Regions from separate parts of the Pseudomonas sp. 910_23 genome, predicted to be linked through region 1. Evidence: predicted binding sites of a transcription regulator. Region 1 holds the regulator's gene; each other region holds the start of a gene.

Region 1 (7,944 bases):
TGAGGTGTTGCTGCCGTTGGGGCTGGCGCTGGCCGCCGGTGCGATGTTGTTGGTAGTGACCCATGAAGTCATCCCCGAATCGCGTCGCAACGGTCACGAAAAGCTCGCCAGCCTGGGGTTGTGTATCGGGTTTTGCCTGATGATGGTGATGGATACGGCGTTGGGCTGAAGCCAGCTCTCGTATCGGCGGTTATTCGCCTTCATCGAATTTGTTGTTGATCAGCTCAACCAACGCCGCCATCGCTTCCTGCTCTTGCTCGCCTGCAGTGTGCAGATGAATCGTGGTGCCCTTGCCGGCTGCCAGCATCATCATCGCCATGATGCTCTTGCCATCGACCATGGACTCCGGTGTGCGCCCGGCGCGGATCTGGCAGGGAAACTTTCCGGCCACGCCGACGAACTTTGCCGACGCCCGGGCGTGCAGGCCCAGCTTGTTGATGATTTCAATTTCCAGAGCGGGCATCGCGCAGGTGTTCCTTTCAGCTTAGGTCGCGGTGGCGAACCTGGACATTCTTGAGGGTTTGTTGCAGCACCTGGCCCAGCCGCTCAGTCAGGTAAACCGAGCGGTGATGGCCACCCGTGCAGCCAATGGCAATGGTGACATACGCCCGATTGCTCGCGGCAAAACGCGGCAACCATTTAAGCAGGTAGCTGGAGATGTCCTGGAACATCTCTTCCACATCCGGCTGCGCGGCGAGGTAGTCGGCGACGGGCTGATCCAGCCCCGACTGATCGCGCAATTCCGGCTTCCAGTAAGGGTTGGGCAGGCAGCGCACATCGAACACCAGGTCGGCATCGACCGGCATGCCACGCTTGAAGCCAAACGACTCGACCAGGAACGCTGTGCCCGGCTCGGGCTGATTCAGCAGGCGCAACTTGATCGCGTCACGCAACTGGTACAGGTTCAGGCTGGTGGTGTTGATCTTCAGGTCGGCCAGATCAATGATCGGCCCCAGCAGTTTGGTCTCGTCTTCAATGGCTTCGGCCAGGGAGCGGTTCGCGCTGCTGAGCGGGTGGCGTCGACGGGTTTCGGAGAAACGCTTGAGCAGGGTTTCTTCATCGGCATCCAGGTACAGCACATCGCAATGAATGTGCTTGGCGCGCACTTCTTCGAGCAGTTCCGGGAACCGCGAGAGGTGGCTGGGCAGGTTGCGGGCGTCGATCGACACAGCGACCAGCGGCTGCGCCAGCTCGGTGTGGATAAGGGCGCGCTCCGCCAACTCCGGCAGCAGGCCGGCCGGCAGGTTGTCGATGCAATAGAAACCGTTGTCCTCAAGCACATTGAGGGCGGTGCTTTTACCTGAGCCGGAGCGGCCGCTGACGATGATCAAACGCATGATTACTGCCCGTTTTGTTCATCCAGGACGACCTGATACAGCGCCTCGTTGCTGCTGGCACTGCGCAACTTGTCACGTACTTCCTTGCGGTCGAGCATACTGGCTATCTGACGAAGCAGTTCCAGGTGCGCATCGGTGGCGGCTTTCGGGACCAGTAGCACGAACAGCAGGTCAACCGGAGCACCGTCGATGGCGTCGAAGTCGATGGGTTTTTCCAGGTGCAGCAAGGCGCTGACCGGGGTCTCGCAGCCTTCGAGACGGCAGTGAGGAATAGCGATGCCGTTGCCAAAACCGGTGGAGCCGAGTTTTTCACGGGCAATCAGAGCCTCGAAAACATCTTGCATCTCCAGCTCAGGCACTTGGCTGCTGATCAGGTTGGCAATTTGTTCCAGGGCGCGCTTTTTACTGCCGCCCGGGACGTTCACGAGGGAACGGCCGGGGGTCAGGATGGTTTGAAGTTGGATCATGGGGGAGGGTTAACGACCTGTACCTTGCATCAGGTGCAGATTCTTTTCCTTATGCTTTATGAGTTGGCGGTCGAGCTTGTCGTAGAGCGAGTCAATCGCCGCGTACATGTCTTCGTGTTCCGCGTTGGCGACGAGCTTGGCATTCGGTACGTGCAGGGTGGCCTCGATTTTCTGCTTGAGCTTATCGACCTCCATGATGACCTGCACGTTGGTGATCTTGTCAAAATGCCCCGCAAGCTTGTTCAGCTTGCTCTCGGTGTATTCACGCAGGGGCTTGGTGACTTCCAGCTGGTGTCCACTGATGTTGACTTGCATACAGCTTCTCCTTCGTTGCCAGTGCATAAAGCGGCAGGCAAAACGCCTGCCACTGGAACGCTATGGCCTGCCCGTCACATCAAACGCTTACGCTCGCTGGAAGGCGCGATCCCAAGGGACTCACGGTACTTGGCGACGGTTCGACGGGCGACCTGAATGCCTTGTGCCTCCAGTAAACCAGCGATCTTGCTGTCACTCAACGGCTTTTTCTGATTTTCCGCGGCAACCAGTTTTTTGATGATCGCGCGGATCGCCGTGGACGAGCATTCGCCGCCTTCGGAGGTGCTGACGTGGCTGGAGAAAAAGTATTTCAGCTCATAAATACCACGCGGGGTATGCATGAACTTTTGCGTGGTTACCCGGGAAATTGTCGATTCATGCATGCCTACCGCTTCGGCGATATCGTGCAGCACCAGAGGCTTCATGGCTTCGTCGCCGTATTCCAGGAAGCCGCGCTGGTGCTCGACGATCTGGGTGGCGACTTTCATCAGGGTTTCGTTGCGGCTTTGCAGGCTCTTGATGAACCACCGCGCTTCCTGCAACTGGTTGCGCATGAAGGTATTGTCGGCGCTGGTATCGGCGCGGCGCACAAAACCTGCGTATTGCGGGTTGACCCGCAGCCGTGGCACCGATTCCTGGTTCAACTCCACCAGCCAGCGCTCGTTGTCCTTGCGCACGATCACGTCGGGAACCACGTATTCGGCTTCGCTGGATTCAATCTGCGAACCGGGGCGCGGGTTGAGGCTTTGCACCAGCTCGATGACCTGGCGCAAATCGTCTTCCTTGAGCTTCATGCGGCGCATCAACTGGCTGTAGTCGCGGCTACCCAGCAGATCGATGTAGTCGCTGACCAGACGCTGGGCCTCGGCGAGCCATGGCGTCTTGGCAGGCAACTGGCGCAGTTGCAGCAACAGGCACTCGCTGAGCGTGCGGGCGCCGATGCCGGCGGGCTCGAATTGCTGGATGCGGTGCAGGACGGCTTCGATTTCGTCCAGCTCGATGTCCAGTTCCGGGTCGAAGGCTTCGAGGATCTCGTCGAGGGTTTCGTCCAGATAACCCTGGTTATTGATGCAATCGATGAGCGTAACCGCGATAAGGCGATCAGTGTCCGACATCGGCGCCAGGTTGAGTTGCCACAGCAAGTGGCTCTGCAGGCTCTCGCCAGCCGAGGTGCGGGTGGTGAAGTCCCACTCGTCATCATCATTGCTCGGCAGGCTGCTGGCGCTGGTCTGGTAAACGTCTTCCCATGCGGTATCCACGGGAAGCTCGTTGGGAATGCGTTCGTTCCATTCGCCTTCTTCCAGGTTGTCCACCGTAGGGGCGGTTTCCTGGTAGGAGGGTTCCTGCACGTCGGGATTGGGTTTTTGCTCGATGTTGTCGGCCAGTGGGTCGGCATTGTCGAAGTCGTCGCCTTCTTCCTGGCGTTCGAGCATCGGATTGGACTCCAGGGCCTCCTGGATTTCCTGCTGCAGGTCCAGGGTCGACAATTGGAGCAGGCGGATGGCCTGTTGCAGCTGCGGTGTCATCGTCAGCTGCTGGCCCATTCTCAGGACTAGCGATGGTTTCATGGCAGGGGCTTAACACCTTATTCGCCGGCGCAATGCGCCATCCACGACAGGGCGCGTGAGCGCCAACATAAGCAAATTATATGCCTGATATCAGGGCCTTTGCCTAGAGCGCGGTAACAATAAAAAAACCAAGGTTTCTATTGACTCCTGCGCGCTCCGGCGAAAGGCGCGATACCACTCCGTCTACAGGCGGAACTCGTGACCCAGATAAACTTCCTTGACCAGTTCATTGGCCAGGATGGTCTCGGCGTCGCCTTCAGCAATCAACTGACCATCGTTGACGATATAGGCGGTTTCACAGATATCCAGCGTCTCACGGACGTTGTGGTCGGTGATCAGCACGCCAATACCCTTGGCCTTGAGGTGGTGAATGATCTGCTTGATATCGCCGACCGAAATCGGGTCAACGCCGGCAAACGGCTCATCCAGCAGGATGAACTTCGGTGCGGTGGCCAGGGCGCGGGCGATTTCCACGCGGCGGCGCTCACCACCGGACAGGCTCATGCCGAGGTTGTCGCGAATATGGTTGATGTGGAACTCCTGCAACAGGCTTTCCAGCTCTTTGCGGCGGCCGTCGCGGTCGAGTTCCTTGCGGGTCTCGAGGATCGCCATGATGTTGTCGGCTACCGACAGTTTGCGGAAGATCGACGCTTCCTGGGGCAGATAACCGATACCGGCGCGTGCACGACCGTGCATGGGCTGGTGGCTGACGTCCAGGTCGTCGATCAACACGCGACCCTGATCCGCCTGGACCAGCCCGACGATCATATAGAAGCAGGTGGTCTTGCCGGCACCGTTGGGGCCGAGCAAACCGACGATCTGGCCGCTGTCGATCGACAGGCTGACATCACGTACCACCTGGCGGCTTTTATAGGCCTTGGCCAGATGCTGGGCTTTCAGGGTTGCCATTACTCGGCCTTCTTCTTCGGCTGGATAACCATGTCGATGCGTGGGCGAGGTGTGCTGAGCTTGCTGCCCGTGGCGCGGCCGGCGTTAGCAACCTGTTTCACGGTGTCATAAGTGATTTTCTCACCTTCCGTGGAGTTGCCGTCGGGGCTTAACACCTTGGCCTGATCGATCAGGACGATGCGATTCTGCTGGGCATGATACTGAATGGTCTTGCCATAGCCCTTCATCGGGCCTGTATCGGCGGCGGACTGCTTCTGTTCGAAGTAAGCCAGGTTGCCCACCGAGGTCACGACATCGATATCGCCGGCCTGGGTACGCGTCAAGGTCACCGTATTGCCGGTGATCTTCATCGAACCCTGGGTGATGATCACGCCGCCGGTGTAGGTGGCGACACCTTGCTTGTCATCGAGCTGCGCATCGTCAGCCGAGATGTGGATCGGTTGCTGGCTATCGTTCGGCAGAGCCCAGGCGCTCACGCTTCCCAGTGCTGCGCCCAGACCGAGCAAAATAGGGAGGGTTTTAACGAGCCTCATACTGTCCTCTTACGTTCGATAGCAGGTGTATCCTGCTTTCTTTCAAATACGCTTTCATTCCCTTGCCAGTCGATACACCGCCAGCGCCGTCGATTCTAACGTCTTGCTCGGTCTGCGCATATTGCTTCTGTGGGAATACGGTCATGCGACTGCTGGTAATAATGGTGTCGCGATTCTGCGCGTCTGTACGTGCGACGCGGACCGAGTCGATCAGTTCAACTTCAGTGCCGTCCGGGTTGACCTCGCCGCGCTTGCTGGTGACATGCCACGGGAATTCGGTGCCGCGATACAGGTTCAGGTCCGGATTGGTCAGCAGGCTGACTTCAGAGGCCTTCAAGTGCTCGACCTTGTCCGACGTCATTTCATACTGCACCTTGCCGTCTGGCAGGAACTGAATGCTGTAGGCGTTGGTGGCGTAATAGTCGATAACGCCTTCGTCAACCTGCGCAACAGGCTTGTCGAGAAAGCGCTCCGGGCTGATATTCCAGTAGCCCACCGCCAGGAACAACGCGGCAATGACCCCGAATAGCAGGAAGTTGCGAATCTTTTTGCTCAGCATATAACGCTCTATAGGTAGGCGGCGTGGGCCGCTTCAAGGCTGCCCTGGGCACGCAGGATCAACTCGCAGAACTCGCGGGCAGCACCTTCGCCGCCACGGGCGGTGGTGATGCCATGGGCGTGTTCGCGCACAAACGCCGCGGCATTCGCGACCGCCATGCCCAGGCCCACCCGGCGAATCACCGGCAGGTCGGGCAGGTCGTCACCCAGATAGGCGACTTGTTCATAGCTTAGGTTGAGTTGGCCAAGAAGCTCGTCCAGCACCACCAGTTTATCCTCGCGGCCCTGATACAGGTGAGCAATTCCGAGGTTTTGTGCGCGGCGTTCCACAACCGGCGTCTTTCGACCGCTGATAATCGCCGTTTGCACGCCCGCCGCCATCAGCATCTTGATGCCCTGGCCATCGAGCGTATTGAATGTCTTGAATTCGCTGCCGTCTTCGAGAAAGTACAGGCGGCCGTCGGTCAGCACGCCGTCAACGTCGAAAATCGCCAGCTTGATGTTTTTACCGCGTTGCAACAGATCGCTGGTCATTTACATCACTCCTGCGCGCAGCAAGTCGCCAAGGTTAAGGGCTCCGATCGGTCGATCATCGTTATCGACGACGATCAGCGCGCCGATCCGGTGGTCTTCCATGATTTTCAGCGCTTCAGCCGCGAGCATTTCAGCGCGGGCGGTCTTGCCGTGGGGTGTCATCACCGCGTCGATGGTGGCGGTGTGAATATCAATGGTGCGGTCCAGGGTACGGCGCAGATCACCGTCGGTGAATATCCCGGCCAAGCGTCCGTCGGTCTCCAGGATTGCCGTCATGCCCAGGCCCTTGCGGGTCATTTCCATCAGCGCATCCCTGAGCAGGGTACCGCGTGGAACGCTTGGCAGTTCGGCGCCCGAATGCATGACATTTTCCACTTTCAGCAGCAAGCGACGCCCGAGGGCACCGCCTGGATGGGAAAATGCGAAGTCTTCTGCGGTAAACCCGCGGGCCTCCAGCAGCGCCACCGCCAGGGCATCGCCCATGACCAGTGCGGCGGTGGTGGAGGAAGTCGGTGCCAGGTTCAACGGGCAGGCCTCATGAGCCACGTGCACGTTGAGGTTGACGTCGGCGGCCTTGGCCAGGGTCGATTCCGGGTTGCCCGTGAGGCTGATCATCTGGATGCCCAGGCGCTTGATCAACGGCAACAGGGTCACGATTTCGTTGGTGGTGCCGGAATTGGACAGCGCCAGAATCACGTCATCCTTGGTGATCATGCCCATGTCGCCGTGGCTGGCTTCGGCCGGATGCACGAAAAAAGCGGTGGTCCCGGTGCTTGCCAGGGTGGCGGCGATCTTGTTGCCGATGTGGCCGGATTTACCCATTCCGACCACGACAACGCGGCCCTTGCTGGCCAGGATCATCTCGCAGGCGCGCACGAAATCCGCGTTGATATGGGCCAGCAAGCCTTCTACGGCTTCAAGCTCTAGGCGGATGGTGCGTTGTGCGGATTGAACAAGTTCGCTGGATTGGCTCATGTCTGAAATCGTATAGCCTGACGAAAAGGCGGCGATTATAGCGGTAATGATCAATTCCCTCACGTAAGTTCGTCAGGCTTTGTGCGCGAAGTTCCAGCCAATCACCTTCGGTAACGGTTATACCCTGTCCTAAATCTGAACGAGCGCTGTTCCGGCCTTGGGGGCGCCGCACCAGCGGTGATATAGTTCGCCGCCAGTTCGGTCCGCCCAACCCATGTGCCTAATTATTGCGCATCCGTTGCAAACCAAAGTCGCACACATGGTGTCTGAGTGAAAGGCTGCATCCCAAGGAGATTAGATGAGTGCCGATAACGCCTACGCGGTCGAGCTGAAGGGCCTTACCTTCAAGCGCGGTTCGCGCAGCATCTTCAATAACGTCGATATTCGCATTCCTCGCGGCAAGGTCACGGGCATCATGGGGCCTTCCGGTTGCGGCAAGACCACCCTGTTACGCCTGATGGGCATGCAATTGCGCCCCAGTGCCGGCGAAGTGTGGGTCAACGGCCAGAACCTGCCGACGCTGTCGCGCAGCGATCTGTTCGATGCGCGCAAGCATATGGGCGTGCTGTTCCAGAGCGGCGCGCTGTTTACCGACCTCGATGTTTTCGAAAACGTAGCGTTCCCGCTGCGGGTACATACCCAGCTGTCCGATGAAATGATTCGTGACATTGTGTTGCTGAAGCTGCAGGCCGTTGGCCTTCGCGGTGCCATCGACCTGATGCCGGACGAACTGTCCGGCGGTATGAAA
Region 2 (7,944 bases), on a different contig from region 1:
GCGCGTTCGATGTTATTGCGGGCGGGTTGAATCAGGCGCGGGTCGGCTTCGTAACCGCGTACCCACAACGGTGGCTTGTTCATACCAATGGCCGCACGCTCGCTGGCCTCGGTGTGCAGCTTTTTCCACAGCGCCGGGACGTGGCCCAGCCACGTGGTGAAACCCCACAGCTCGCGGTTGAGGTTGGGGGCCATGTCGGCGGCGATCATCGCGCCTTCAACCAGGAAGGTGCCGACGCCGCACATCGGGTCGGTCAGCGCGCCGCCTTCGGCTGCAATGCGTGGCCAGCCGGCGCGAATCAGGATCGCCGCTGCCAGGTTTTCCTTCAGCGGTGCCGCGCCCTGCTGCAGGCGGTAGCCACGCTGGTGCAGGCTGTGGCCGGAAAGGTCCAGGGACAGGATCGCTTCGCCACGGTCCAGGCGCAGGTGAATGCGCAGGTCCGGGTTGATCTTGTCGATGGATGGACGCTCGCCGGTTGGGGTGCGCAGCTTGTCCACGATCGCATCCTTGACCTTCAGCGCGCCGAAGTGGGTGTTGTCGATGCCCGAGCCGTGACCGCTGAACTCGACCGCCAGGGTACCGTCGGGAACCATGTGGTCGGCCCATTCGATATCCAGCACGCCGTGGTAGAGGTCTTCGGCGTCCTTCATCGGGAAGCGCTTGAGTACCAGCAGCACACGGTTGGCCAAGCGTGACCACAGGCACAGGCGGTAGGCGGTTTCCATGTCGGCCATGCCGCGAACGGCCGAGGTGTGCTCGCGGGCGTCCTCAAGGCCAAGCCCGACGGCTTCCTCGATCAGCAGGCCTTCGAGGCCCTTGGGGCAAGTGAGGAAGAGTTCAAAACGGTCCGACATGGGGCATTCCAGGCTTTTCAGCAATAAATGAACGGGCGACGCATCGCCGGCTCGGTTTTCAATCAAGCACTTTTCTTGAAGAGTACTCGCGTGGCACGAATGTGCCGTCCCACCCCGCTTTCCGGGCCGTTGAGCCTTGTTTGACGGGGCAGAGAAACAATGTGAAGCAACAAAAGGAAATATTCAGACCCTTCGTCGAATAATAACCGACTGCAACAGGCGGGCATTCTCACTAAAGGATTAACCCGCTTCGCTGTGCAGGGCACATCATAGCTGGCTTTGCTCCATAAAAGGGGCGAAAAACCATCCCAGCTTATGGCTATAGCATCGTTATCGTTACGTGCTTATGACAAAACGATCATTGAATACATGTGACCTATTGGTTAGAACTCAACACAGGTTGGCGCCGTAACGACGCCGACACATCGGCTCGCCACGCCGGCAGCGAGCCCACCAACGGCAGAAAAACTCTGCCCGGCCTTGGACAAGGCCGAAGGATATCTAGACAGTCAACAAGTGAGGGAAACACCCTATGAGAAGACTTAAGCGTGATCCGTTGGAAAGAGCATTTTTACGCGGATATCAATATGGCGTTCATGGAAAATCCCGTGAGCTTTGCCCATTTACTCTACCGTCGGTACGCCAAGCCTGGATCAACGGCTGGCGAGAAGGACGCGGCGACAACTGGGACGGTATGACTGGCACTGCGGGCATCCACAGACTCAACGAACTTCACGCCGTCGGCTAATCAGGGGCATTTTATTCCGACACACATCTTTGAATGAGTAACGACTTAACCACGCGCGCCCCATCCGGGCGGCGGGCTTCGGCCCAGGGGCTCCTTTATGGAGCCCTTTTTATTGCCTGGCAGATTGTCAGCGCAGGGCAGCGATGGCATCCACCGACTCGCGAATCAACGCCGGCCCCTTATAGATAAAGCCGGAGTACAACTGCACCAGGCTGGCGCCAGCCGCGATCTTCTCGGCCGCGTGCTTGCCTTCGGTAATACCGCCCACCGCGATGATCGGCAAACGCCCGGCCAACTCGGCCGCCAGCACCTTGACGATATGGGTGCTCTTGTCCCGTACCGGCGCGCCGGACAGGCCGCCCGCCTCGTCGCCATGGGCCAGCCCCTCGACGCCCACGCGGCTGAGGGTGGTGTTGGTCGCAATCACTGCGTCCATGCCCGCATCCATCAGGGCCTGGGCCACCAGTACGGTTTCTTCATCGCTCATGTCCGGGGCGATCTTGATTGCCAGGGGTACGCGCTTGCCATGACGCACGGCCAAGTCTTCCTGACGCTGGCGCAAGGCTTCGAGCAGTTGTTTGAGGGAGTCACCGAATTGCAGGCTACGCAGGCCCGGGGTATTGGGCGAGCTGACGTTGACGGTGACGTAGCTGGCGTGGGCGTACACCTTGTCCAGGCAGATCAGGTAATCGTCCACTGCACGCTCTACCGGCGTGTCAAAGTTCTTGCCGATATTGATCCCGAGGATGCCTGTGTATTTTGCCGCTTGAACCCGCGATGACAGGTGATCGACGCCGAGGTTGTTGAAACCCATGCGATTGATGATCGCCTCTGCGTCCGGCAGGCGGAAAATGCGTGGCTTGGGATTTCCCGGCTGTGGCCGTGGCGTCACGGTGCCGATTTCAACGAAGCCGAACCCCAACTGTGCAAACCCGTCGATGGCCGCGCCGTTTTTGTCCAGGCCGGCTGCCAGGCCGACCGGATTGGGAAAATCCAGGCCCATCACCGACACCGGCACTTTCGCCGCAGCCTTGCATACCAGGCCATTGAGCCCCAGGCGGCCACCGGCACCGATCAAGTCCAGGGACAGATCGTGGGAGGTTTCCGGGGAGAGTTTGAACAACAGCTGGCGGGCCAAGGTATACATGGGCGGGCTAGACTCGGATGGCGGCAAAAGGTGACGCGATTATAGCCGGGGTGGCGGGCCTCATGCGAGGCGTGCTGCGCTCATCGGCGCTGAGCAATCAACGCCTGATAACGCACCCAGATCCTTTCGGCGTAGCGCTGGCGCAACGCCTCACGCTGCGAGCCAGGGCCCGGTCCAACATTGTAGGAACCCACCGCCATCCAGTTGTAGCCGAAACGCTGAATAAACTCGGCCAGAATCGAGGCACCGACTTGCACCGACAAACAAGGTTCGCTCAACAACCGCTCCTCGGTAATGCCCTGTTTGAGCAAACGCGGCAGGTGGATGCTGTTGATCTGCATCAAGCCGATATCACGCGTGCCATTGCGGTTGGCGTAGTTGATCGCCTGCGCACGCGAACCCGATTCGACATCAGCGATAGCCTGCAACAGTTCCGGTTCGAGATCGTACCGGCTGGCCGCCTCGTCCCAGCAATAGGCCAGTGCCTGGTGACTGCCCATCAGCCCACCGAGCAGCAGTACCACGCTCCAAACCTTAAGCATTGCTGGCCTGGCCACACACAGAGCACACATGCACGACACCCCGTGGTGGTTCCCCTACCCGCACCGGGCACGTAAAGCGATACCCCTTGCCATAAATCGTCTTGATAAACCCTTTGTCGGCGCTCAAATGTTTGCGCAGGGAATAGATACAGCGCGTGAGTGACTCATCGGCCACCTCTCCCCGGGGCCAGGCCAGCTCCAGCAGGCGATCCTTGGTCATCAGCGTGCCACCGGAGGCCAGCAACAATCGCAGCACATGCCACTCCTTGGGCGGCAACTGAATATCCGCATCGCCGCCCGTCAACCGGCCATCGCCATGCAAGGTCCAGCGAGCGAAGACCAGGGAGGTCGTCGATTCATCAATCACGACGGCCATACGCACCTCTGCTTTTTACTACTGACATTCACATCCTTAGTTTCCGTACCGGCTCACCTGCCAATGTCACGACTATAAAAAACCGGCCTACGGCTCGCGCTAGGACAAAGCCCATTCGGGCGCCCTTTTTTGGAAACTTTCGGTCAGACAATTCTCCTCACGCACTTATTGGGGTAGCCATTCCTGATACGTCTCCTGCAACTCAACCCCCAGCCGATCCTCCAGTTGCACCAGCTCACCCAACGCCATCAGTTGCCCATTGACCCGTACCTCCACACATCGAGTCGCCCCTGGATCCAGAGGCAGCACCTTCCCCGGTGCGAACGCAGCCAAACGCTTGCGGCTGATCAATTGCTCCTGCAGCAGTATTTCCAGGTGCATGGACAAACGCCTTTTTCATGGGGAAAACTCACGATCGGTGCGCAGGAACGCACGCTGCACACGCTCATGTTGTGCTGTGCTCAATTGCGCAGGCGCGGGAGGTGGCGGTAATGGGTCAGGGCCTGACGAAACGTCATCCTGGACCGTGGCGCTATCCAGCTCCGCCACCAGTTTTTCGATAAGACTCACCTGGGCAGGCTGGCCCTTGATCAACAAACTGTTGGTATCCGAATAGGCCACCAACACCAGGCTACCGTCTGCCAATTGACCTTTCTGCGCAGGGGATAGCCGGGCTTCGATCATGGCAGCCATACCCGGTACGCGGACCTTATTGGCACCCTCTCCTTGCTGGCGGTCCTGAACAGCTGCATTGATCACCTGGACAACGCCGAATGCCGTTGCGCCTTCGGGCTGCTTGCGGCGTGGCTGGTCCATCAGGCTGGCCAGCCGCAAGACATGATCGACATAGCTCGGTGGCCCGTAAACGTAGAACGTACGTGCCCCGCTCTCACGCAATGGGTAGCGCGGCTCATCCAGCCCCGCACGCCGCATGATGCCGCGCAGCCGATTGACTGAGATATGCCGCAGCACGACCGCAGAACTACGCACCTCATCGGCGGTGTAGAGATGCACCACTTGCCCGCTGCGGTGCCAGATCAGGTCTTGCTGCTCAGCGAGGGTTTCCAGGACCCGTTGCGGCGCTGCAAAGTCGAAGATTCCGCTGATGCGCCTGCGCGCCACCGCACGGCTGGTGACCACAGGCAGGCCCAATGGCCCCGACAGCGCGGTAAAGAAAGTATGCAAACTTTCATCCTGTGCCTGGTACGCCTGGCCCCAGGCTGCGCGGCTACCCAGCAACAGGGCGGCACACAGTAACCCGCAGTGCAGCCAGCGGCAGTTAATGGGGTTCGGGGAATCAGTGTGCACCGTGGGTATTCCTGGGCGATCTGGCCTGAAGAAGCGGCCATACTGCGAGGCGCAAGAGGTTCAATCATGATGAAAAGTTGACGGCAGACTGCACCACGCCCCCGTGGCATGTGCCTTGCTTCGCACTTTGTATCAGGCCCGCACCAAAGGCGGCGCGGGCCTACGGACAAAGGCGTCGTTACCCGGCAATGGCCTGTCACGCCAAGCCGGGAAACGACGCTTTTTTTTTCAGAAAAGGCAGGTATTGATGAACGATCCGCTGGCTTGGGTAAACGGCAGCGATGCCCCGGAAAAGAGCAGCCTTGACCTGGGGTTCATGGCCCTGACCGATTGCGCGTCGCTGGTGGTCGCTGCCACCCAGGGCTTCGCCCAGCCCTACGGCCTCACACTGAACCTCAAGCGCCAATCATCCTGGGCCAACCTGCGTGACAAGCTGGTCAGTGGCGAGCTGGACGCCGCCCACGGGCTGTACGGGCTGATCTATGCCGTGCATCTGGGCATCGGCGGCGTTGCGCCTACCGACATGGCCGTACTGATGGGCCTCAACCAGAACGGCCAGAGCATCAACCTGTCCCACGGCCTGCAACACCAGGGAGTGGTCACTCCTGAAGCGCTGGAACGCCACGTGCACCAAAGCCGGACAAAACTGACCTTCGCCCAGACATTTCCCACGGGCACCCACGCCATGTGGTTGTATTACTGGCTGGCGAGCCAAGGCATTCATCCATTGCAGGATGTGAACAGCGTGGTGGTGCCGCCGCCGCAAATGGTGGCGCACCTGCAGGCCGGACGCATCGACGGTTTTTGTGTCGGCGAGCCTTGGAGTGCCAGTGCAGTGCAACATCATCAAGGCTTTACTCTGGCGACCACCCAGGCGATCTGGCCCAATCATCCGGAAAAGGTCCTGGGCTGCACCCAGGCGTTCGTCGACGGGTTTCCCAATACCGCCCGCCTATTGGTCATGGCGATCCTCGAGGCCAGCCGGTTTATCGAACAGAGCATTGAAAACCGCCGTTCCACCGCGCAGTTGCTCAGCGCTCGCGACTACCTCGACGCCCCGTTGGACTGCATCGAGCCGCGTCTGCTGGGTCATTACGAGGACGGCTTGGGTAACCAGTGGCAGGATCCCCATGCTTTGCGCTTTTTCGCCGGTGGCGAGGTGAATTTGCCCTACCTCAGCGACGGCATGTGGTTCATGACCCAGTTCCGGCGTTGGGGCTTGTTGCGTGAAGACCCTGACTACCTCGGCGTCGCCTGCCAGGTCCAGCAATTGGCACTGTATCGCCAGGCCGCCGATGCGCTGGGCCTCAGCGTTGGCGACGCGCCGATGCGCAGCAGTCAATTGATCGACGGCAAAATCTGGGACGGCTCCGACCCCGCCGGTTACGCCCGCAGCTTCCGCCTCAATGCCCTGGGCGATGACAACCACAGTCAAGCGCTGCGCTGACAGGAGCTCAATGATGCTACGAATCCTGTTGATCAATGACACCCCGCGCAAGGTCGGGCGCCTCAAGGCCGCCCTGACCGAAGCCGGCTTCGAGGTGATCGATGAATCCGGCCTGACCATCGACCTGCCCGCACGCGTCGAAACAGTGCGCCCGGACGTGATCCTGATCGATACCGAGTCACCCGGCCGCGATGTGATGGAGCAAGTGGTGTTGGTCAGCCGCGACCAGCCCCGGCCTATCGTGATGTTTACCGATGAGCATGACCCGAATGTGATGCGCCAGGCAATCAAGTCCGGCGTCAGTGCCTATATCGTCGAAGGTATTCAGGCCCAACGCCTGCAACCGATCCTTGATGTGGCCATGGCCCGCTTCGAGAGTGACCAGGCCCTGCGCGCGCAGTTGCAGGCCCGTGACCTGCAATTGGCCGAACGTAAACGCATCGAGTTGGCCAAGGGTCTGCTGATGAAAATGAAGAGCTGTAATGAAGAAGAGGCGTACACCCTGATGCGCCGTCAGGCCATGAGTCGCCAGCAGAAACTGATCCAGGTGGCAGAGCAGATTATTGCCATGAGCGAGTTGCTCGGCTGATCTGGCTCAGCTCTTGCTAAAGAATCCTCACAGGTAACCAACGGCGGTTGCCCCTCCACGACAAAGACGTCGCCCACCCGGTTTGCCCTCGCGAACCCGGTGGCGGCGTTTTTTCGTTTCAGACCCCCAACCGTTGAGGTGCGTGATGAAATCAAGCTTCTGGAAATCCGGGCATACCCCGACCCTGTTTGCCGCGTTCCTGTATTTCGACCTGAGTTTCATGGTCTGGTACCTGTTGGGCCCGCTGGCGGTGCAAATTGCCGCCGACCTGCACCTGACCACCCAGCAGCGCGGCCTGGTGGTGGCCACGCCGATCCTGGCGGGCGCGGTCCTGCGTTTTCTGATGGGCATGTTGGCCGACAAGCTGTCACCCAAGACCGCTGGGCTGATAGGCCAAGTGATTGTGATCGTGGCGCTGTTCTGCGCCTGGAAGCTGGGGATCCACAGTTACGAGCAAGCCTTGCTGCTGGGCGTGTTTCTGGGCATGGCCGGTGCCTCCTTTGCCGTGGCTCTGCCCCTGGCATCGCAGTGGTATCCCGCAGAGCACCAGGGCAAGGCCATGGGCATCGCCGGTGCCGGTAATTCCGGCACCGTATTTGCCGCCTTGCTGGCACCGGTGCTGGCGGCTGCGTTCGGCTGGAGCAATGTGTTCGGCTTTGCGCTGATTCCGCTGGTCCTTACCCTGATCGTATTCGCCTGGCTCGCACGCAACGCACCACAACGTCCGAAAGCCAAGTCCATGGCCGACTACTTCAAGGCCCTGGGCGACCGCGACAGCTGGTGGTTCATGTTCTTCTACAGCGTGACCTTTGGTGGCTTCATCGGCCTGGCCAGCGCCCTGCCCGGCTACTTCAACGACCAGTACGGCCTGAGCCCGGTGACCGCCGGCTACTACACCGCGGCCTGCGTGTTCGGTGGCAGCCTGATGCGCCC
Region 3 (7,944 bases), on a different contig from region 1:
CCCGCTGGGCGTGGACTTGTTGCACCTGGACGTGAAGGGCTCAGCGCGCTGGATGGAGCACCTGACGGAAGTGGCGGTGCTGTTTTCGCTGTTTGTCAGCGGTTTGAAATTGCGCCTGCCGCTCAAGCACCGCACCTGGCGCATCGCCTTTGGCATGGCCGGGCCGGTGATGCTGCTGACCATCCTCGGCACCTGCCTGTTGCTGCACTACCTGTTCGATTTAACCTGGGGCGTTTCATTGCTGGTGGGAGCGATGCTGGCGCCCACAGATCCGGTGCTGGCCGGCCTGGTGCAGGTCAACAATGCCCAGGACTATGACGCATTGCGATTCGGCCTGTCCGGCGAAGCAGGATTGAACGACGGCACTGCGTTTCCTTTTGTGATTTTTGGCCTGCTGTTTATGCAACATGGCGGTTTCGACGGCGACTGGTTCGGCGGCTGGGTGCTGAAGAACCTGCTGTGGGCGGTACCGGCCGGGCTGTTGATGGGTTACTGGATGGGCCGCGGCATTGGCCGTATCACCCTGCGCCTGCGCTTGATCAATGCCGATAGCACCCTGTCACCGAATGACTACCTCACCCTCGCGCTGATTGCCCTGGCGTATGTGACGGCTGAAGCGGTCGGCGGCTACGGCTTCTTGTCGGTGTTCGCGGCGGGCCTGGGGCTGCGCCAGGCCGAGGTCAAATCCACCGGTTATGCGCAAACGCCGGCCGAGCACCTGGCCCAGCCGGTGGTGGGCCATCTGGAGATCGAGCCCGAGCAGGCGCTGCACGGTGACATCAGCCAGTTGAAGGACACCCAGATCGCCGCCGGCGTGATGATGGGCGACATGCTGGCTTTCGGCAGCCTGGTCGAGCGCTCGATGGAGGTGTTCCTGGTCAGCGTCTTGGGCATCGTATTGGTCAGCCATTGGGATTGGCGCGCGCTGCCGGTGGCGGCGTTGCTGTTCTGTGTGGTTCGCCCGCTCAGCGTGTTTGCGATGCCTTGGGGCAGCCTGCTGGATCGGCGGCAACGCAGCCTGGTCAGTTGGTTTGGTATTCGTGGGATCGGCAGCCTCTACTACCTGTTCTATGCGCTCAACCATGGGCTGATCGGTACCAGCAGCGCCGTGGCGGTGAACCTGACCCTCTCGGTGATCGCGCTGAGCGTGATGGTGCATGGCCTCAGCACCCAGCCCTTGCTGGCGTGGTACGAACGACGCGCCGCGCACAAAAAATGAATCCTGCGCCGCGCTTGGCGTGACGGATAACCGCGTACCGGGCCAGAAGGTTTCACTGGATCAAGCACAGTAAGAAGACCTACTGTTCAAGCTCACCGATCCCTCTGGCCCGTCGCCGGATCAATCCTGACTGTCGGTATTGCCGACGTCGGCCGCTTCATCCAGATCGTTGAGCGGCACTTGCGCATCATCCATCAGCGAACCCGGATCTTCATTGCCGGGGTCGTTGAGTTCTTCGTCGAGTTCTTTCGACATGACCGTCTCCGCTAACCGCCTTGGGTATCGATATCGGCATCGGTTTCAGGCTTGTGCTCGCGCTCAGGCTTGAAGTCTGGACTGTAGTCGTTTTCCCTGGCCTTGGGGTCGCTGGCAGGCGTCGGGTCCTTGGGCGCATCGGCAGCGGTGCCCGGAGCAAGCTCGCCACCATCGATGGCAGGGTCATTGCGGTTGCTGGTTTGGGGATCGTTGGATGTAGACATGGCATACCTCTTCACAGACCGGTGATAAATCTTTACCGCGTAAAGCTAAGGCGCCACGTGCCCCAGTGAAGTTCCGTCCGATTGCTCAGCGCAGTGGATTGTCCACCTGGATATAAAACGCATAGATGCCCAGCACCAGCCAGAACACCATGAACAACCACGGCGCGCGCATGGAAAACAGCAACGACTTGCGATAGCCCTTGTGACTGGACTCCATTTCGGAAAACAGCGGCGATTCATCGTAGGCCAGGCCCATCACCGGCTCGCTGCGCAGCAATTCGCTTTGCTTGTAGTGCCAGTGATCAATGATCTGGTAGGCCGCGCGTATGCCAGGCCAGGCGTTGAGCGAGCTGAGAATACCCAGCGCGGCGAGGATCACCGGCACCACCAGCGTGAACAGCTTGCCCCATTCCGGGTTGAGGTTGCCCATGCCGGACACGAAGGCGATCACCAGAAACGATTGCGCAGTGAGGTAAGCGTCGGTGCGGTTGGCCAGGATGCTGGTTTCGTACTGGATCTCGCGCCGGTAGAAGTCGAGGCGATCCTTGGGCGAGCCGAAGATCTTGGCGTTGTGTTCGCTATGGTCGGTCAGGGCCGCTTCCGGCGTGTTTGGGGAGATGATTCGGGGCACAACGATGCTCCACAAAGTGACGGGACTCATTAGAAGAATCGGACGTGGATGAAGTTCAAGTTTCTTGCGCACCAAGTCAGGGCGCCCTCTGCCCCCATGTGGTGAGCCCGCTTCTGTGGCGAGCGAGCTTGCTCGCGCTGGGCTGCGCAGCAGGCCCCCACAAAAGCGCGATCGCTGCGCACTCCAGCGCGTGCAAGCTCGCTCGCCACAGGTAATCGCCACCTTGTGTGCGTTCCGGCACATCCCTTGCTTTATCCATTCATCTACCCGAAAACAGGAGCATTCGTTACCCCGCGACCCAGAGCCGACTCCATAAGAAAGTAAGGACCAGGCCTGTTGGCACCCTCAGCCACGGGCTCATAAGAACATGCGTTTTTCAAGCGGCAGTGCCACCCAGGAAATCCTCGGCACTGACAAGGTACTGGAATGGCTCGAACTTTCTTCGATGAAATGAATGACGCAAACGGCGTATGCCGTGCCCACTATCAGGATTTTTCCCGCTGGCTGGCCAACACGCCGCCGGAACTGCTGGCCCAGCGTCGCCGTGAAGCCGACTTGCTGTTCCATCGCGCCGGGATCACCTTCACCCTGTATGGCGACGAGCAAGACACCGAACGCCTGATTCCCTTCGACATCATCCCCCGCAGCATCCCCGCCAGTGAGTGGAGCCTGATCGAGCGTGGCTGTATCCAGCGGGTCAACGCACTGAACATGTTCCTCGCCGACATCTACCACGACCAGCGCATTATCAAGGCCGGGATCATTCCGGCAGAACAGGTGCTGGGCAACGAGGGCTATCAGACGGCGATGGTCGGCCTGGACCTGCACCGCGACATTTACTCGCACATCTCCGGCGTCGACCTGGTACGCGACGGCGACGGCACCTATTACGTGCTCGAAGACAACCTGCGTACCCCCAGCGGCGTGAGCTACATGCTCGAAGACCGCAAGATGATGATGCGCCTGTTCCCGGAAGTGTTCGCCAAGCAACGCATTGCGCCGGTGGACCACTACCCCAACCTGCTGCTCAAGACCTTGAAAAGCGCCAGCCGCCTCGATAACCCCAATGTGGTGGTATTGACCCCTGGGCGCTTCAACAGCGCTTTTTTCGAACACGCGTTCCTGGCGCGGGAAATGGGCGTGGAGCTGGTCGAAGGCGCCGATCTGTTCGTGCACGACCTCAAGGTATTCATGCGCACCACCGATGGCCCCAAGGCGGTGGACGTGATCTACCGGCGCATCGACGACGCCTTCCTTGACCCCGAGGCGTTCAACCCCAAGTCAATGCTCGGCGTACCCGGCCTGGTGGCGGCCTATTGCGCGGGTAATGTGGTGCTCGCCAACGCGATCGGCACCGGGGTGGCTGACGACAAGTCGATCTACCCCTATGTGCCGGCGATGATCCGCTTCTATCTGGACGAGGAGCCGGTGCTGCAAAACGTACCGACCTTCCAGTGCCGCAAGCCCGATGAACTGTCCCATGTGCTGGCCAACCTGGAACAACTGGTGGTCAAGGAAACCCAGGGTTCCGGCGGCTACGGCATGTTGGTGGGCCCCGCCTCCAGCGCAGCCGAGATCGAAGATTTTCGCCAGCGCATCAAGGCGCGTCCCCACGCTTATATCGCCCAACCGACCTTGAGCCTGTCCACTTGCCCGACCTTTGTCGAAAACGGCATCGCGCCCCGGCATATCGACCTGCGCCCCTTCGTGCTCTCGGGCAAGGAAACCCGCCTGGTGCCGGGCGGCTTGACCCGCGTGGCGCTGAAGGAAGGTTCGCTGGTCGTCAACTCGTCGCAAGGCGGCGGAACCAAGGACACCTGGGTGGTGGAGGGCTGAGTATGTTGAGTAGAACCGCTGCTGATCTGTACTGGATGTCGCGCTACCTGGAACGCGCCGAGAACCTGGCGCGCATGTTGGAAGTCAGTTATTCACTGTCGTTGATGCCCCAGGCCGGGCGCAGCGATGGCCTGGATGAGCTGGCAATGTCGTTGCTCAGCAGCGGCACCCTGGACAGCTACCTGGAGCGTCACCAGACCCTGGATGCCGAGCGCATGTTGCACTTCTTCGCCCTGGACGAAGAAAACCCGGCCAGCATCTACAACTGCCTGCGCGCCGCCCGAGGCAATGCCCACGCCGTGCGCGGGCGCATCACCGCCGATATGTGGGAAAACCTCAACGCCACCTGGCTGGAAATGCGCAGCATCGCCGCCGGCGGCCTGGCGCGGCATGGCATCAGCCACTTCTGCGACTGGGTCAAGCAACGCTCGCACCTGTTTCGCGGCGCGACCTCGGGCACCATCATGCGCAATGACGCCTACCGGTTTATTCGCCTGGGCACCTTTGTCGAACGCGCCGACAACACCTTGCGCCTGCTGGATGCGCGCTATGAGATGTTTGGTGAAGAGTCCGAAGAAGTCAGCGACTTGTCGGCTCGCGGTTATTACCAGTGGAGCGCCCTGCTGCGTGCGCTGTCCTCGTTCGAGGCGTACACCGAGTTATACCCCAACGCCCTGAATGCACGCTCGGTCTCGGAGCTACTGCTGTTACGCAGCGATGTCCCGCGCTCGCTGCACGCGTGCATCGAAGAGTTGAGCCATATCCTCGCCGACTTGCCCGGCAGTTACGGACGCACGGCGCAGCGCCTGGCGGCGGAGTTCGAAGCAAGGCTGCGGTATACCGGGATCGATGAGATTCTGGAAGATGGACTGCACGCCCGGTTGACGGACTTTATCGACACCGTGCGCGAGTTGGCGCGGGCGATACACAGTTCTTACCTGGAAGTGGTCTAAGCAACACCACCGCTCAAATGTGGGAGGGGGATTGCTCCCGATAGCGGTGGGTCAGCTACATACTGGCTGGCAGATACGCCGTAATCGGGAGCAAGCCCCCTCCCACATTTGAATCGCCGTAATCTGTCAAACATTGATCGCCCACCACCTCGGCAGCAACTGTCGAACCCGTGCCTCGCCAAAGCGGTCATCAATCAACATCACCACGCCGCGGTCGTGCTGGCTGCGGATCACCCTCCCCGCCGCTTGCACCACCTTCTGGATGCCGGGATACAGGTAGGTGTAGTCATACCCCGCGCCGAAAACCTCGCCCATGCGTGCCTTGATCTGTTCATTCACCGGGTTGAGTTGCGGCAAGCCCAGGGTGGCAATAAAAGCGCCAATCAAACGCGCCCCCGGCAGGTCGATACCTTCGCCAAACGCGCCGCCCAATACCGCAAAACCGATGCCTTGGCTGTGCTGGGTGAACTGGTCCAGGAACGCCTGGCGCTCGGCCTCGGCCATGCCGCGTGACTGTAGCCACAGTGCAATCTGCGGGTGTCGCTCGGCGAGTAACTGCGCCACTTGCTGCAGGTAATCGAAGCTGGAGAAAAACGCCAGGTAGTTGCCCGGCTGCTCGGCAAATTGCCGGGCGATCAATTCCACAATAGGTTCCAGCGACGCCTGGCGGTGCACAAAGCGTGTAGAGATGCGCTCAACGATGCTGACCTGCAATTGCTCGGCCTTGAACGGCGACTCTACATCGACCCAGGCAGTATCCGCCGGCAACCCGAGTAAATCGGCGTAATAGTGGCGTGGGCTCAGGGTCGCGGAAAACAGCACGCTGCTGCGAGCCGCCGTCAATCGGGGCCGGATGAATTCGGCCGGCACCACATTACGCAGGCACAGGGTCGAGCTACTGCGCTTGCCACTGAACTGGCGCTTGCTGATGTCGAAGATGAAGTGTTCGTTGAATAGCTCGGCCACCTTGGAAAATTGCAGTGCTTCAAAGTAGAAGGCTTGCAGGTCTCCATTGAGGGACTCGGGGTGATCGTTGAAGTAGTCGCCCATGGCGCTGGTGCACAGGCTCAGGGCCTGTAGCAGTTTGTCGGGCCGGGTGGCATAGGCCTGATACGGCGCGACTTGTTCCTTGTGCAACGCGTTCCACTCGCGGTTCAGGCGCTGCAAGGGTTTGTTCAGCGGCTCGGGCGCGGTATCGCGCAAGGTCTTGAGGCTGTATTGGTCGAGGCTGGCGCTGTACATCGAACGGGCGCGTTCCACCAGGTTATGGGCCTCGTCGACCAGCGTCGCAACACGCCATTGGTTCAACTGCGCCAGGCCGAATAACAGGGCGCCGAAGTCGAAAAAATAGTTGTAGTCGGCGACTACCAGGTCGGCCCAGCGCGCCATTTCCTGGCTGAGGTAATACGGGCACACGTCATGGGCCAGCGCCACACTGCGCAGCCTGCGCTGATCAAGCAGGCGAACCCTGGACGCGGCCTGGCGGGCGGCGGGCAAGCGGTCGTAAAAACCCTTGGCCAGTGGGCAGGAATCACCATGGCAGGCTTTATCCAGGTGTTCGCACGCCTTGTCCCGTGCAACCAGCTCAAGTACACGCAGCGGCAGATCCGGACTGCTGTCGTACAGCACCTGGGCGGCATCCAGAGCGAGCTTGCGCCCCGGCGTTTTGGCGGTAAGGAAGAACACCTTGTCCAGCTGCTGCGGCGCCAGCGCCTTGAGCATCGGGAAGAGGGTACCGACGGTCTTGCCGATGCCCGTGGGCGCCTGGGCCATCAGGCAACGGCCGGTGCTGACCGCCTTGTAGACCGACTCGGCCAACGTACGCTGCCCGGGACGAAAATCGGCATGGGGAAATGCCAGGGCTTGGGCGGCCTTGTTGCGCTTATCGCGGTGCTGCATTTCCAATTGGGCCCAGTCGAGGAACAACGCACATTGCTGATTGAAAAAGCGCTCAAGCTGCGCCGCCTCGAGACGTTGGTTCAGCAGCGTCTCGCCTTCGCCAACGATATCGAAGTACACCAGCGCCAAGTCGATTTCGCCGAGGCCGAGCTTCTGGCACATCAGCCAGCCATACACCTTGACCTGGGCCCAGTGCAGTTGCCGATGGTTGGCGGGCTGGGCAGAGAGGTCGCCGCGGTAGGTTTTGACTTCTTCAAGGCGGTTGGCGTCGGGGTCGTAGCCGTCCGCCCTGCCCCGCACGTTGAGCTGCTGGTATTGCCCCTCCAGGGCGACTTCATTCTGGTAGTGCGCGCTGCGCCGGGACGCCACCGTACGGTGGCCGACGATACCTTCCTGGGCGCTGGGCGACGGGGTAAAGCGCAGGTCAAGGTCGCCGACCTTGGCCGTGAACTCACACAGCGCCCGTACGGCCACGCTGTAACTCAAGCGGGTTGCTCCGCCCAGCGCACGTAACAGACGGTGACCGGCATCTGGTACTCGCCGCAAAATTGCAGCCAGCGCAGTTGGTTGTCTTGCAGGCGGTCGCCCGGGCCCTTGACCTCGATCATGCGGTAGGTTTTTTGTGCAGGCCAGAACTGGATCAGGTCCGGCATCCCGGTGCGGTTGGCGCGGATATCCAGCAGCAGGCGTGTGAACCAATGGCGCAGGTGCTCGGCGGGCAGGCAGGCCAAGGCTTGCTCCAACAGCTCTTCGCTGAGCAGGTTCCAGAACACGAAAGGTGATTGGATACCCCATTTGTCCAGAAAACGTTGGCGGATGGTGGCCTTGTAGCGCTCATCCCCCAGTTGCTCGAAACACGCAGCAAACAACGCCTCGCGGCGTTGATGGAAGTCTTCGCTGTGCAGGTCCGCCGGCCCACGCTGGAAC

What was found. The regulator sigma-54, encoded in region 1, starts transcription at its own class of promoters, with help from an activator protein. The targets are predictions, from matches to a motif close to ANTGGCATNNANNTTGCTNT.
Region 2: the regulator sigma-54 is predicted to act here: its motif matches at 5,078-5,097, upstream of FW800_RS06925 (CmpA/NrtA family ABC transporter substrate-binding protein).
Region 3: the regulator sigma-54 is predicted to act here: its motif matches at 2,563-2,582, upstream of FW800_RS04085 (circularly permuted type 2 ATP-grasp protein).

Annotation. Positions count from the first base shown of each region.
Region 1 covers NZ_VXCZ01000011.1:105,430-113,373, forward strand. Annotated here, with positions in the region: gene FW800_RS15325 (ZIP family metal transporter) at 1-169, shown strand, start outside; gene FW800_RS15330 (HPr family phosphocarrier protein) at 191-463, opposite strand; gene rapZ (RNase adapter RapZ) at 480-1,337, opposite strand; gene ptsN (PTS IIA-like nitrogen regulatory protein PtsN) at 1,340-1,804, opposite strand; gene hpf (ribosome hibernation-promoting factor, HPF/YfiA family) at 1,814-2,119, opposite strand; gene FW800_RS15350 (RNA polymerase factor sigma-54) at 2,194-3,687, opposite strand; gene lptB (LPS export ABC transporter ATP-binding protein) at 3,871-4,596, opposite strand; gene lptA (lipopolysaccharide transport periplasmic protein LptA) at 4,596-5,129, opposite strand; gene lptC (LPS export ABC transporter periplasmic protein LptC) at 5,116-5,688, opposite strand; gene FW800_RS15370 (KdsC family phosphatase) at 5,697-6,221, opposite strand; gene FW800_RS15375 (KpsF/GutQ family sugar-phosphate isomerase) at 6,222-7,196, opposite strand; gene FW800_RS15380 (ATP-binding cassette domain-containing protein) at 7,495-7,944, shown strand, end outside.
Region 2 covers NZ_VXCZ01000004.1:265,293-273,236, forward strand. Annotated here, with positions in the region: gene rlmKL (bifunctional 23S rRNA (guanine(2069)-N(7))-methyltransferase RlmK/23S rRNA (guanine(2445)-N(2))-methyltransferase RlmL) at 1-854, opposite strand, end outside; gene rmf (ribosome modulation factor) at 1,387-1,602, shown strand; gene FW800_RS06900 (quinone-dependent dihydroorotate dehydrogenase) at 1,730-2,749, opposite strand; gene FW800_RS06905 (transglycosylase SLT domain-containing protein) at 2,830-3,291, opposite strand; gene FW800_RS06910 (winged helix-turn-helix domain-containing protein) at 3,284-3,667, opposite strand; gene FW800_RS06915 (FliM/FliN family flagellar motor switch protein) at 3,833-4,048, opposite strand; gene FW800_RS06920 (secretin N-terminal domain-containing protein) at 4,064-4,975, opposite strand; gene FW800_RS06925 (CmpA/NrtA family ABC transporter substrate-binding protein) at 5,223-6,422, shown strand; gene FW800_RS06930 (ANTAR domain-containing response regulator) at 6,436-7,011, shown strand; gene FW800_RS06935 (nitrate/nitrite transporter) at 7,157-7,944, shown strand, end outside.
Region 3 covers NZ_VXCZ01000003.1:20,364-28,307, reverse strand. Annotated here, with positions in the region: gene FW800_RS04105 (cation:proton antiporter) at 1-1,219, shown strand, start outside; gene FW800_RS04100 (hypothetical protein) at 1,340-1,474, opposite strand; gene FW800_RS04095 (hypothetical protein) at 1,486-1,698, opposite strand; gene FW800_RS04090 (hypothetical protein) at 1,784-2,329, opposite strand; gene FW800_RS04085 (circularly permuted type 2 ATP-grasp protein) at 2,756-4,165, shown strand; gene FW800_RS04080 (alpha-E domain-containing protein) at 4,168-5,118, shown strand; gene FW800_RS04075 (ATP-dependent DNA helicase) at 5,245-7,503, opposite strand; gene FW800_RS04070 (VRR-NUC domain-containing protein) at 7,500-7,944, opposite strand, start outside.